One region of the Streptomyces sp. NPDC018019 genome, then DNA from elsewhere that is predicted to be linked to it. Evidence: riboswitches for the same ligand, from Rfam matches in the RefSeq annotation. Region 1 holds a riboswitch; the other holds the start of a gene.
The links. Region 1 has a riboswitch for thiamine pyrophosphate ahead of thiC (phosphomethylpyrimidine synthase ThiC). Riboswitches for the same ligand answer to the same signal wherever they lie in the genome.
Positions count from the first base shown of each region.

Region 2: it holds a riboswitch for thiamine pyrophosphate, as region 1 does, so the genes downstream of both, thiO (glycine oxidase ThiO) here and thiC (phosphomethylpyrimidine synthase ThiC) in region 1, are expected to answer to the same signal.

Region 1 covers NZ_JBIRGD010000003.1:299,983-305,655, forward strand. The annotation lists gene ACH4FX_RS07245 (Bro-N domain-containing protein) at 1-412, shown strand, start outside; gene thiC (phosphomethylpyrimidine synthase ThiC) at 537-2,321, opposite strand; TPP riboswitch at 2,315-2,473, opposite strand; gene ACH4FX_RS07255 (YibE/F family protein) at 2,545-4,086, shown strand; gene ACH4FX_RS07260 (SsgA family sporulation/cell division regulator) at 4,149-4,574, opposite strand; gene ACH4FX_RS07265 (IclR family transcriptional regulator) at 4,679-5,449, opposite strand.
Region 2 covers NZ_JBIRGD010000007.1:337,974-343,646, forward strand. The annotation lists gene pknB (Stk1 family PASTA domain-containing Ser/Thr kinase) at 1-879, opposite strand, end outside; gene ACH4FX_RS15370 (thiazole synthase) at 1,033-1,827, opposite strand; gene thiS (sulfur carrier protein ThiS) at 1,835-2,053, opposite strand; gene thiO (glycine oxidase ThiO) at 2,050-3,354, opposite strand; TPP riboswitch at 3,352-3,465, opposite strand; gene ACH4FX_RS15385 (NAD(P)/FAD-dependent oxidoreductase) at 3,628-4,908, shown strand; gene ACH4FX_RS15390 (Rv2175c family DNA-binding protein) at 5,047-5,412, shown strand; gene thiE (thiamine phosphate synthase) at 5,562-5,673, shown strand, end outside.

The DNA.
Region 1 (5,673 bases):
CGTCCGCCTGGAGGAGCGCAACCTCCGCCTGGACGAGGAACACGCCACCCTGCGGCGCGAGGAGATGCGGGTGTTCGGCCGGATCGCCGACTCGCTGGACCGGATCGCCGACAGGCTGGGGTCCGCACAGCGCCCTGACGCGCCGCCCCGGCTGACCGCGGACGCCGTCCTCGCGGACTGGAAGAACCGGCACTTGGTGGTGACCGGGGACATCTGGTCCGTGGCCGCCTACATCCTCCCGGCCCTCGTCAACGACGGCGAGGCGGTACACCCGTTGGGGACCATCGCCCGGCGCACCGGCCTGACCGAGCACCGTGTGCACGACTCGCTGCGGATACTGCTGAAACGGGGCTGCATCCGGCAGACCGGCGTCACCGCCGACGGAACGCCGAGGTACGTCATGAACCGCTGACGGCCGCGCCAAGCGGACGGTTAGAGGGGCGCGCGGGCCCGAAGTCACATGCCGTAGGTGTGACTTCGGGCCCGCGCGCTGAGAACCTATCCTGCCGGAGCGTTCCGTTCCAGCGGGCCGTCCGTCACTCCGCGATCGGCAGATACACCCGGTTCCCCGCCGCCGCGAACTCCTTCGACTTCTCGGCCATGCCGGCCTCCGCTTCCGCCTCCGTGGCGGTCGCCAGATCACCGCCGTGTTCGCGGCGGATGTCCTGAGAGATCTTCATGGAGCAGAACTTCGGGCCGCACATGGAGCAGAAGTGCGCCGTCTTCGCCGGCTCCGCCGGCAGCGTCTCGTCGTGGAAGGCACGGGCCGTGTCCGGGTCGAGGGCCAGGTTGAACTGGTCCTCCCAACGGAACTCGAAACGGGCGTCGGACAGCGCGTCGTCCCACTCCTGGGCGCCCGGGTGCCCCTTGGCCAGGTCCGCCGCATGGGCCGCGATCTTGTACGTGATGACGCCGGTCTTCACGTCGTCCCGGTCCGGCAGGCCCAGGTGCTCCTTGGGCGTGACGTAACAGAGCATCGCGGTGCCCCACCACGCGATCATCGCCGCGCCGATGCCCGACGTGATGTGGTCGTACGCGGGCGCGATGTCGGTGGTCAGCGGGCCCAGCGTGTAGAACGGGGCCTCCTCGCAGATCTCCTGCTGGAGGTCGACGTTCTCCTTGATCTTGTGCATCGGGACATGTCCCGGGCCCTCGATCATCGTCTGCACGCCGTGCCGCTTGGCGATCGAGTTCAGCTCGCCGAGCGTCCGCAGCTCCGCGAACTGCGCCTCGTCGTTGGCGTCCGCGATGGAGCCGGGGCGCAGGCCGTCGCCGAGGGAGTACGTGACGTCGTATGAGGCGAGGATCTCGCAGAGTTCCTCGAAGTGGGTGTAGAGGAACGACTCCTTGTGGTGGGCCAGGCACCACGCCGCCATGATCGATCCGCCGCGCGAGACGATGCCGGTCTTGCGCCGGGCCGTCAGGGGCACGTAGCGCAGCAGCACGCCCGCGTGCACGGTCATGTAGTCCACGCCCTGTTCGGCCTGCTCGATGACCGTGTCCTTGTAGATCTCCCAGGTCAGCTCCTCGGCCTTGCCGTCCACCTTCTCCAGTGCCTGGTAGAGGGGGACGGTGCCGATCGGCACGGGGGAGTTGCGCAGCACCCATTCGCGGGTGGTGTGGATGTTGCGGCCGGTGGACAGGTCCATGACCGTGTCGGCGCCCCAGCGGGTCGCCCAGGTCATCTTCTCGACCTCCTCCTCGATCGAAGAGGTGACGGCGGAGTTGCCGATGTTCGCGTTGACCTTCACCAGGAAGTTCTTGCCGATGATCATCGGCTCGGTCTCCGGGTGGTTGACGTTGGCGGGCAGCACCGCCCGGCCGGCCGCGATCTCGTCCCGTACGAACTCGGGGGCGACGTTCTCGCGGATCGCGACGTACTCCATCTCCGCCGTGATCTCGCCGCGCCGCGCGTACGCGAGCTGGGTGACCGCGGCGCCGCCCCGGCCCCGGCGGGGCTGCCGGGGGCGGCCGGGGAAGACCGCGTCGAGGTTCTTCAGGCCGCCGCGCGGCGAGGTGTGCTTGAGGCCGTCGTCCTCGGGGCGGGGCGGCCGGCCCGCGTACTCCTCGGTGTCGCCCCGGCTGATGATCCAGTTCTCCCGCAGCGGCGCCAGGCCGCGGCGGACGTCCGTTTCGATGTTGGGATCGGTGTACGGCCCTGACGTGTCGTAGAGCGTCACGTCCTTGCCGTTGGTGAGGTGCACACGGCGGACCGGGACCCGCAGGTCGGGCCGCGATCCGGTGAGGTAGCCCTTGTGCCAGCCGATCTCCTTGGCGGAGCCCCGGCCGTTTTCGGGCGTGCGTGCATCCTGCAGAGTCATGAAGACCCACTCCCTACGCCGGCATTACCCGGTAACAGGTTCGGCGGTCGACGCAGCGATGTCCGTGACGGCGTCACCGGCTTCGGCCGGTCGTTCCGTACGGGGGTCAGCGCCCTCTCAGCCCGGTGCTCCGAGCTCCCGCGATTGCAAAGGTGCCACCACGGTAGCGGCCCGTGTGGCGCGGTGAACAGGGGGCCCTGCCGGTTCTTGCGATGATCGGGCGGTGACCAGCAACGAGCCCTCGCACTCCGCGCACCACCACGTTTCCGGTCCGGCGCACGGACACGGTGCCGGTCCTCGGCACGCCGTGCCGGGTGACGGCCGGGCCCCGGACGCCTCGGGTACCACGGACGCCCCGGACGGCCGTTCCGGTGACCGGCATGCCCACGCCCGCGCCCACGGACACGGCAACAGCCACGGTCATGGGCACGGGCACAGCCATGGCCACGGCCCCGCCGCCCCCGTCTCCCGGCATCTGCGCAAGGTCATCGCCGCCGTGCTGATCCCCTTCGCCGTCGCGGTCCTGGCCGGGCTGGTCGTGCTGTGGCCGGGCGGCGCGCCCGGCCACCAGCCGTCCGGTGTCGGTTTCGACCAGCCGACCGAGAAGGCGAAGGTCGTGAAGGTGGCGGAGGTGAACTGCGCGGACGTACACGCGCAGCAGCAACAGCAACCGTCGCAGCGGCAACCGTCTTCGCCCGCGGGCCCGTCGCGGCCCCAGCACTGCGAGCGGGCGGTCATCGAGGTGACCACCGGCAAGGACACCGGCCGGCGGTTCGAGTCGATCGTGACGCCGGACGCCACGCGGCACTACACGGTCGGTCAGGGTGTAGTGGTCGCGTATGCGCCCAAGGCGCCCAAGGATTTGCAGTATTCGGTCACGGATGTGGACCGGACCGTCCCGATGTGGGTACTGGCCGCCATCTTCGCCGCGGCGGTGGTCGTGGTCGGACGGCTGCGCGGGGTGCTCGCGCTCGTCGCGCTGGTGGTGAGTTTCGCGGTGCTCACGCTGTTCATCCTCCCCGCCATCCTCCAGGGCTCGAATCCCCTGGTGGTCGCCGTGATCGGAGGCAGCGCGATCATGCTGGTCGCCCTCTACATGTGCCACGGGCTGACGGCGCGTACGTCCGTCGCCGTCCTGGGCACGCTGGTCTCCCTGCTGCTCATCGGCCTGCTCGGCTCGCTCTTCATCGGCTGGGCCCTGCTCACCGGCAACACCGACGACCAGACCGGGCTGGTGCACGGCCTGTACCCGGACATCGAGATCCGCGGTCTGCTGCTCGCGGGCATCATCATCGGCTCCCTGGGCGTGCTCGACGACGTGACCGTCACACAGACCGCCGCCGTATGGGAGCTGAAGGAGGCCGACCCGTCGGCGGGCTGGCGCAAGCTCTACTCCTCGGCGATGCGGATCGGGCGGGACCACATCGCGTCCGTCGTCAACACGCTCGTCCTCGCTTACGCGGGCGCCGCGCTGCCCCTGCTCCTGCTGTTCTCGATCGCGCAGAGCAGCGTCGGTACGGTCGCCACGAGCGAGGTGGTCGCCGAGGAGATCGTCCGGACCCTGGTGGGCAGCATCGGTCTGGTCGCGTCCGTACCGCTGACCACGCTGCTGGCGGCGCTCGTCGTCTCGGCGGACCGGGGCGCCGGGGGTGTCGAGGGATCCGGTTCGGGGCAGGGCGCCGGGGCCGGGGACACGGACGCGGGGCGCGGCGCGGGCCGGCGGTCCGTGCGCGGCGGGCGCGGCAAGCGGCGGCGTGCACGCTGAGCCGGCCGGGCGGACGGCAACGGCCCGCCGACGCACGGAACCACCGGGCCTCCGGCCGCCTGTCATCCCGCCTTCTGCGCCTCCGAAAGAATGCGGTCCAATGTCGAGTCGAGCGTGTCGCACACCTCTTCCTCCCCGATCGGTACCAGTCGGTCCGTACGGTCGAGGAAGGCCACCAGCGGCGGCGCGCCGGCGCGGAACAACGCCCGTTCGTCACCCACCTGAAGGCCGATGAAGACGTCGCTGAGGTGCTCGGAGGAAGACGGGCCGATGCGCACGTCGCCCTCACCGGACGGCTTGCTCAACCCGTCGAGCAGCAGTTCCCGACTGAACGCCCAGGTCACGGGCACATCACCGGGAAGGTCGAAGGTGAAGCTGACCGCGTAGGGGTCCGCGGAGTCGAAGAACAGCTCCACCGGGATACGGAAAGCGAGCTCCTCGGACACGAGGAAGCTCATGATCACTTCTGCCTGAACTGTGTCGGTCATCAGCCTCTGCCCCGTACTTGGTCGGAGATGGCCAGGAATCATCCCTCTTGGCCCCATTGACGCCATCGTCGGTCACGTGCAAGCGGATCACAAGGAGTGATTTTTCAGATACTGATAGAGAAAGCGAGTGTCGTTAACGTCGCCTCCGCCATCCTGCGTAGTCGATCGGTAACGCAGTGTAGGCGTTGAGCGTCGCTCGCGGGAAGGGAAATCGCCATGGTCGCGGCCGCCGAACCGACCTGGATGGGAATGGCCGAGCATACTGTGCCCAAGGCATATTCCTGCTGCTCGTACGCGACTTGGGCGCGCCGCACGCTGTCCAGGCGGTGCAGCAAGTCGTCCTCGGACCGCACCGAATACGGCGTCAACGGCTGTACCGGATAACGCGCCAAATGGTCCTTCCTGGCCTGCTCGTCGAGCTGCGCCAGCAGGCACTGGCCGATCGCGTGCGCGTGCGCGGTCGTACGGAAGTCCGCCCACTCCGCCACCCGCGGCCGTCGCGGGTCGTCGGTGGCGGCCACCACCTCCACCTCGCCCGCCCGGTAGACGGCGAAGTAGACCGCGGCGTCGAGTTGTCTGCCCGCGGACGCCAGCGCGTCGCCCATCTCGGTACGGCGGCGGCGCTCGGCCCCCGCCCGCCCGATCGCGCCGGCGGCCTCACCGTAGACGAACACACCGTTCTCACGCCGCAGATAGCCCTCGTGCGTGAGGGTCCGCAGCAGGTGGTACGTCGTGGGAAGCGGCAACCCCGCCTCTCTGGCCAGCTGTTTGGCGGGCGCGCCGGCGGAGTGCCCGCCCACCGCCTCCAGCAGGCGCAGCGCCCGCTGCACCGAGCCGATCAAAGTCGGGTGCGAAACGGCTTCACCGTTCACCATCGCCAACGCCACCCCCTGGTCGGGTCGCCGGGGCGCGGGGCGGCCCCGACGGCGAAAGCCGCTCCCGCTTCGCCCGTGCCTCCCAGGGGGCCTCATCGTCGACGCCCGGCCCGGGCTTGCCTCACTCGTTATTTTCCGGAACGTCACCATCCGGAAGACGCCTGCGAACCGCACTCTAGCTTGGCCGCACGGGGTGGCAGAGGCTTTTGCCGCCCAGTCGACTC
Region 2 (5,673 bases), on a different contig from region 1:
GGCCCGTGGCGGCACCGCGTCCAACTGCGCGTCGGACAGCTCGGCGCGGACCGTGCGGGCCTGCGCGAGCAGCGTCACCGCGTCCTGCGGGCGCAGTTCGGGGCGGCGCGCGGTGGCCGCGGCGGTCAGGTCGTCCAGCTGCGGCGCCAGCTCCGGCGCGTACGTGGACGGAGGCGGCACGTCCTCGTGCAGGTGCCGGTAGAGGACCTGGGCCGCGTTGCCCCCGGTGTGCGGCTTGCCGCCGGTCAGCATCTCGAACAGCACCACGCCGCACGCGTAGACGTCCGCGGGCGGGCCGGCGCTGCCCTCCTCGATCTGCTCGGGCGCCAGGTAGGAGACGGTCCCCAGGACCGAGCCGGTCGAGGCGGTGGTGTGCGTGCCCACGGTCCGTACGAGGCCGAAGTCGGCGACCTTGACCCGGCCGTCGTCACCGATCAGCACGTTCTCCGGCTTCACGTCGCGGTGCACCAGCCCGGCCCGGTGCGCGGCGCCCAGCGCGGCCAGCATCGGCTCCAGGATGTCGAGGGCGGCGCGCGGCTGGAGGGCACCGCGCCGCCGCAGCACGTCGCGCAGCGTGCAGCCCGCCACATACTCCATGGCCAGGTAGACGTACGCACCGTCCGTGCCCTGGTCGTAGACGCCGACCACATTGGGGTGGTCGAGCCGGGCGGCGGACTTCGCCTCGCGGATGAAGCGGTCGACGAACGCCGCGTCGGCCGCCAGCGACGGGTGCATCACCTTCAGGGCGAGCACCCGGTCCAGCCGGGTGTCCAAGGCCCGGTAGACCGTGGCCATGCCGCCGGCGGCGATGCGCGCCTGCACCTGGTAGCGGCCGTCGAGCAGCTGCCCGACGAGGGGGTCCTGAAGGGTCGTATCCACGGCTGTGGAGTCTACGAGCCGCTGCTGTGACCGCCGAAGCCCCGCCCACGACCAGCGGCTTTCTGCAGCCGAACGGTGACAGGGACGGTACCGGATGTCCCTTTCGCGAGGCGCGGGCGGCGGCCGTACGGGGCCGCCGCCCGGCGCGCCGCCTCAGAAGGCGGGCCGCTCCGGGTCCAGCGCGGCCACGCCCCCGGTGGGCGAGGAGGCCTCCGCGTGGTGGCGGCGCGGTATCCGTCCCGCCCGGTACGCCAGCCGGCCGCCCTCGACCGCGTGCCGCATTGCCTCCGCCATCAGCACGGGCTCCTGCGCGCGGGTCACCGCGGACGCCAGCATCACCGCGGCGCAGCCCAGCTCCATGGCGAGCGCCGCGTCCGAGGCGGTGCCCGCGCCCGCGTCCAGGATCACCGGGACCCCGGCCCGCTCGGTGATCAGCTGGAAGTTGTGCGGGTTGCGGATGCCCAGCCCGGAGCCGATGGGGGAGCCCAGCGGCATGATCGCGGCGCAGCCCACGTCCTCCAGCTTGCGGGCCAGCACCGGGTCGTCGTTGGTGTACGGCAGCACTGTGAAGCCGTCGTCCACCAGGGTCTCGGCGGCGTCCAGCAGCTCGACCGGGTCCGGCAGCAGTGTGCGCTCGTCGGCGACCACCTCCAGCTTGACCCAGTCGGTGCCCAGCGCCTCACGGGCCAGCCGGGCGGTGAGGACGGCCTCGCCCGCGGTGAAGCAGCCCGCGGTGTTCGGCAGCGCGCGGATGCCGTTCCGCTCCAGTACGGACAGCACCGAACCCTGCACGGCCGGGTCCAGGCGGCGCATGGCCACCGTCGTCAGCTCCGTACCGGAGGCGAGCAGCGCCCGTTCCAGGACGTCGAGGCTGGGTGCCCCGCCGGTGCCCATGATCAGACGGGAGCCGAAGGCGGTGTCGGCGATGGTGAGCAGATCGTCGGCCATGGCGGGGTCAGCCTCCCTGGACTGCGGTGAGGACCTCGACGCGGTCGCCGTCGCCGAGCGCGGTGGCGGGCCACTGGCCGCGCGGCACCACGGCCTCGTTGACGGCGGCGGCCACGCCGCTGGGGGCCGTGGTGAGACCGGCGACGAGCCGGTCCAGGGTGAGCCCGCCGGGGATCTCCCGGGGCTCGCCGTTCACGGAGACGGTGATGGGCGTGCGGACGGTCATGCGGGCTGCTCCTGGAGGGCGGGGGCGGGCGCGGTGCCCGGCCGGGCACCGGACGGGACGGGGCCGGACGGCCGCGGTGCGAAGCGGTCCGGGGCGAACGGCCGGGCCTCCTCCGGGAGCGGGCCGCCGGTCAGCACCGCCGCCATCGCGTCGCCGGTGACGGGCGTCAGCAGCACCCCGTTGCGGTGGTGGCCGGTGGCCACCAGGAGGCCGGGCAGCGCGGTCGGGCCGAGCAGCGGCGCGTTGTCGGGCGAGCCGGGGCGCAGCCCGGCGCGGGTCTCGACCAGCGGCAGCTCGGTGATGCCGGGCACCAGCTCGTGGGCGTCCCGCAGCAGCTCGTACACGCCGCCCGCGGTCACCGTGGTGTCCCAGCCCAGCTCCTCGCTGGTGGCGCCGACGACCAGCTCACCGTCCTCGCGCGGTACGAGGTAGAGCGGGCCGCCGCGCACCACGGCCCGTACGGTGCGGGACAGGAACGGTACGCCCCCGGGCAGCCCGTCCGGCATGCGCAGCCGCAGCACCTGGCCCTTGACCGGGCGGACCGGCGGCAGCACCTCCTCCGGGACGCCCGCCAGCCGCCCGCTGCAGCTGCCCGCGGCGAGCACGACCTGCCCGGCCTCGATCCGGCTCCCGTCGGCCAGTTCGGCGCCGGTGGCGCGGCCCCGCCCGACGGTCAGCCGCCCGGCGGCGGCGCGGTGGAAGACGACCCCGGCCCGCTCGCAGGCGGCGAGCAGCGCGGCGGCCAGCCGGCGCGGATCGACCTGGTGGTCCCCGTCCACCCGGAGCCCGCCGCGTACGCCCGGCGCGAGCAGCGGCTCCAGGCGCCGGCACTCGCGCCCGGTCAGCCACTCGGAGTCCAGGCCGCTGCGGCGCTGGAGGGCGTGCAGCTCGCGCAGGTGGGCACGGTCGTCGGCGTCCAGCGCGACGGCCAGCGTGCCGCACTGCCGGTAGCCGAGGTCCCGGCCGCTCGCCTCGGCCAGCTCGGCCGCGAAGTCCGGGTAGCGGCGGGCGGAGGCGAGGTTGAGGCCGAGGAGCGTCTGTTCGCCGTAGTGGAGTTCGGTGACCGCGGCCAGCATGCCGGCCGCGACCTGGGCGGCACCGCCGCCGGGCGCCGGGTCCGCGACGGTGGTGCGCAGCCCGCGCTGGGCCGCCCGCCAGGCGGTCACCAGGCCGATGATGCCGCCGCCGATGACCAGGACGTCGGGGGACCCGCCGGGGACGGGTGTTCCCGCCGCCTCCGCAGATGGCCGCGGGGACGTCGGTTCCGAGCTCCGTACCGATGTCTGTGCAGGTGGATGCATGGGCGTCCAGCCCCTCCCTTCGCCGGCATGACCCGGATCAGGTTCGTACGGTCGGAGGCCGCAGCAGCCTCCCTCTCAGCCCGGTGCGTCCGGGCTCCCGCGAGTGCGTTCCCCGCAACCCTAGTACGGGCGTCCGACGCACCGTAAGGGAGCGCCGGGGCCGGGGCGCGGCCCGTCGCGCGAGTTCCTGAGGGTGACCGGCCGTGACGTTGTGTCATAGATCTCGTTGCACGGTGCTCCTGATCGCGCGACACGCCGTCCTACAGTGATCGGGTGAGCGAGCAGACCCAGCCCCAGGGCCCGGACCGCGCGGGCCAGGACCGCGAACCCGCCGAGCGCGCCGCCGAACGCGCCCGGCGCGTCGTCATCGTCGGCGCCGGCCTGGCCGGTGTGCAGACCGCCGTCGCCCTGCGCGAACAGGGCTGGCGCGGCGGGATCACAGTGCTCGGCGACGAGCCGCACCGGCCGTACGACCGCCCGCCGCTCTCCAAGGCCGTGCTGCTCGGCAAGGCCGACGGCTCCACCTTCGACGTGGACTTCGCGGCGCTCGGCATCGACCTGCTCCTGGGGCGGCGCGCCACCGGGCTCGCGGCCGCCTCCCGAGTGGTCGAGACCGAGGCCGGACCGGTCCCGTACGACCACCTGGTGATCGCGACCGGTGCCGAACCGGTCACCCTGCCCGGCTGCGACGGACTGCCGGACGTCCATGTGCTGCGCACCCTCGACGACGCCGAGCGGCTGCGGCCCGTACTGGCCGGGCAGCGCGAGGTCGTGGTGGTCGGCGCGGGCTGGATCGGCGCGGAGTTCACCACCGCGGCGCGCGAGGCGGGCTGCGGGGTGACCGTCGTCGAGGCCGCCGACCGGCCGCTGGCCGGCGCGCTGCCCGCCGAGGTCGCCGCCCCCATGACGGCCTGGTACGAGGACAGCGGCGCCCGGCTGCGCACCAACGCCCGGGTCGCCGCCCTCACCGAGGGCACGGTGACGCTGGCCGACGGCGCCACGCTCGCCGCCGACGCGGTCGTGGTCGGCATCGGCGCCCGGCCCGCGACTGCCTGGCTCGCCGGCTCCGGCGTCGAGCTGTCGTCCGGGGACCGCTCGGTGCTGGCCGACGAGCGGCTGCGCACCTCGGTGCCCGACGTGTACGCGGTCGGCGACTGCGTCTCCTTCCCGTCCGCCCGCTACGGCAGCCGCCTGCTCGTCCACCACTGGGACAACGCCCTCCAGGGGCCGCGCACGGTCGCCGCCACCATCGTCCGCGGCGCGGCGGAGGGGCCGGTCTACGACCCGGTCCCGTACTTCTGGTCCGAGCAGTTCGGCCGGTTCGTGCAGTACGCCGGGCACCACGCCGGCGCCGACGAGACGGTCTGGCGCGGCGACCCGGCGAGCGCCGCCTGGTCGGTGATCTGGCTGCGCGACGGCGTGCTGGTCGCGCTGCTGGCGGTCGGCCGGCCGCGCGACCTGGCCCAGGGGCGCAAGCTCATCGAGCGGGGCGCGGCGATGGACCGGCGGCTGGCCGCGGACGCGTCCGTACCGCTGAAGTCGGCGGTGGTCTGAGCCTGGTTCCCGGCCCGCGCGCGGCGGGCCGGGGCGGCTCGTGCGGGCGGCTCGTGCGGGCGGCTCGTACGGGTGCGGGCCTGCCCCGATGGCGATGCCCCGCTACCGGCTGTCAGTGGGAGGTGGCAGGCTTGTCCCGTGACCGAGATTGACGCAAAGATCGATGGACTCGTTCCCGCCTGGCTCACCCTCCCCGACATCGCCGAAGAGATCGGCGTCGAGGTGACGCGTGTGCGGCAGCTGGTGAAGGAGGGCCAGCTGATCGCGGTGCGCCGTGGCGAGAACCGTGCCCTTCACGTACCGGCCGACTTCATCAAGGACGGCAAGGTCGTCAAGGGACTCGTCGGGACGCTCACGCTCCTGCGGGACGACGGCTTCGCCGACGAGGAGATGCTGGAGTGGCTCTTCACCGCCGACGAGACCCTGCCCGGCACCCCCGCCCAGGCCCTGCGTGAGAACCGCGGTACGGAGGTGAAGCGCCGGGCCCAGGCGCTCGCCGTCTAGGTCGGCCCGCTGCGGGCGTCCGTGCGCGAGCGCGCCCGCAGCCGTACCGCCGTCGCGCCCGCACCCGCGGGCCGCGACCGTCTTCGCACCACTGGCGTACGGGCCGGAAGGCCCGGCCCGTACGCCGCAGACCTGGGGGGACCCGCCCGATGACCACCGCACGCCACGCCCTGTCCGACGCCCGGCTCTACCTGTGCACGGACGCCCGCAAGCGCCAGGGCGACCTCCCGCAGTTCCTGGACGCGGTGCTCACTTCCGGTG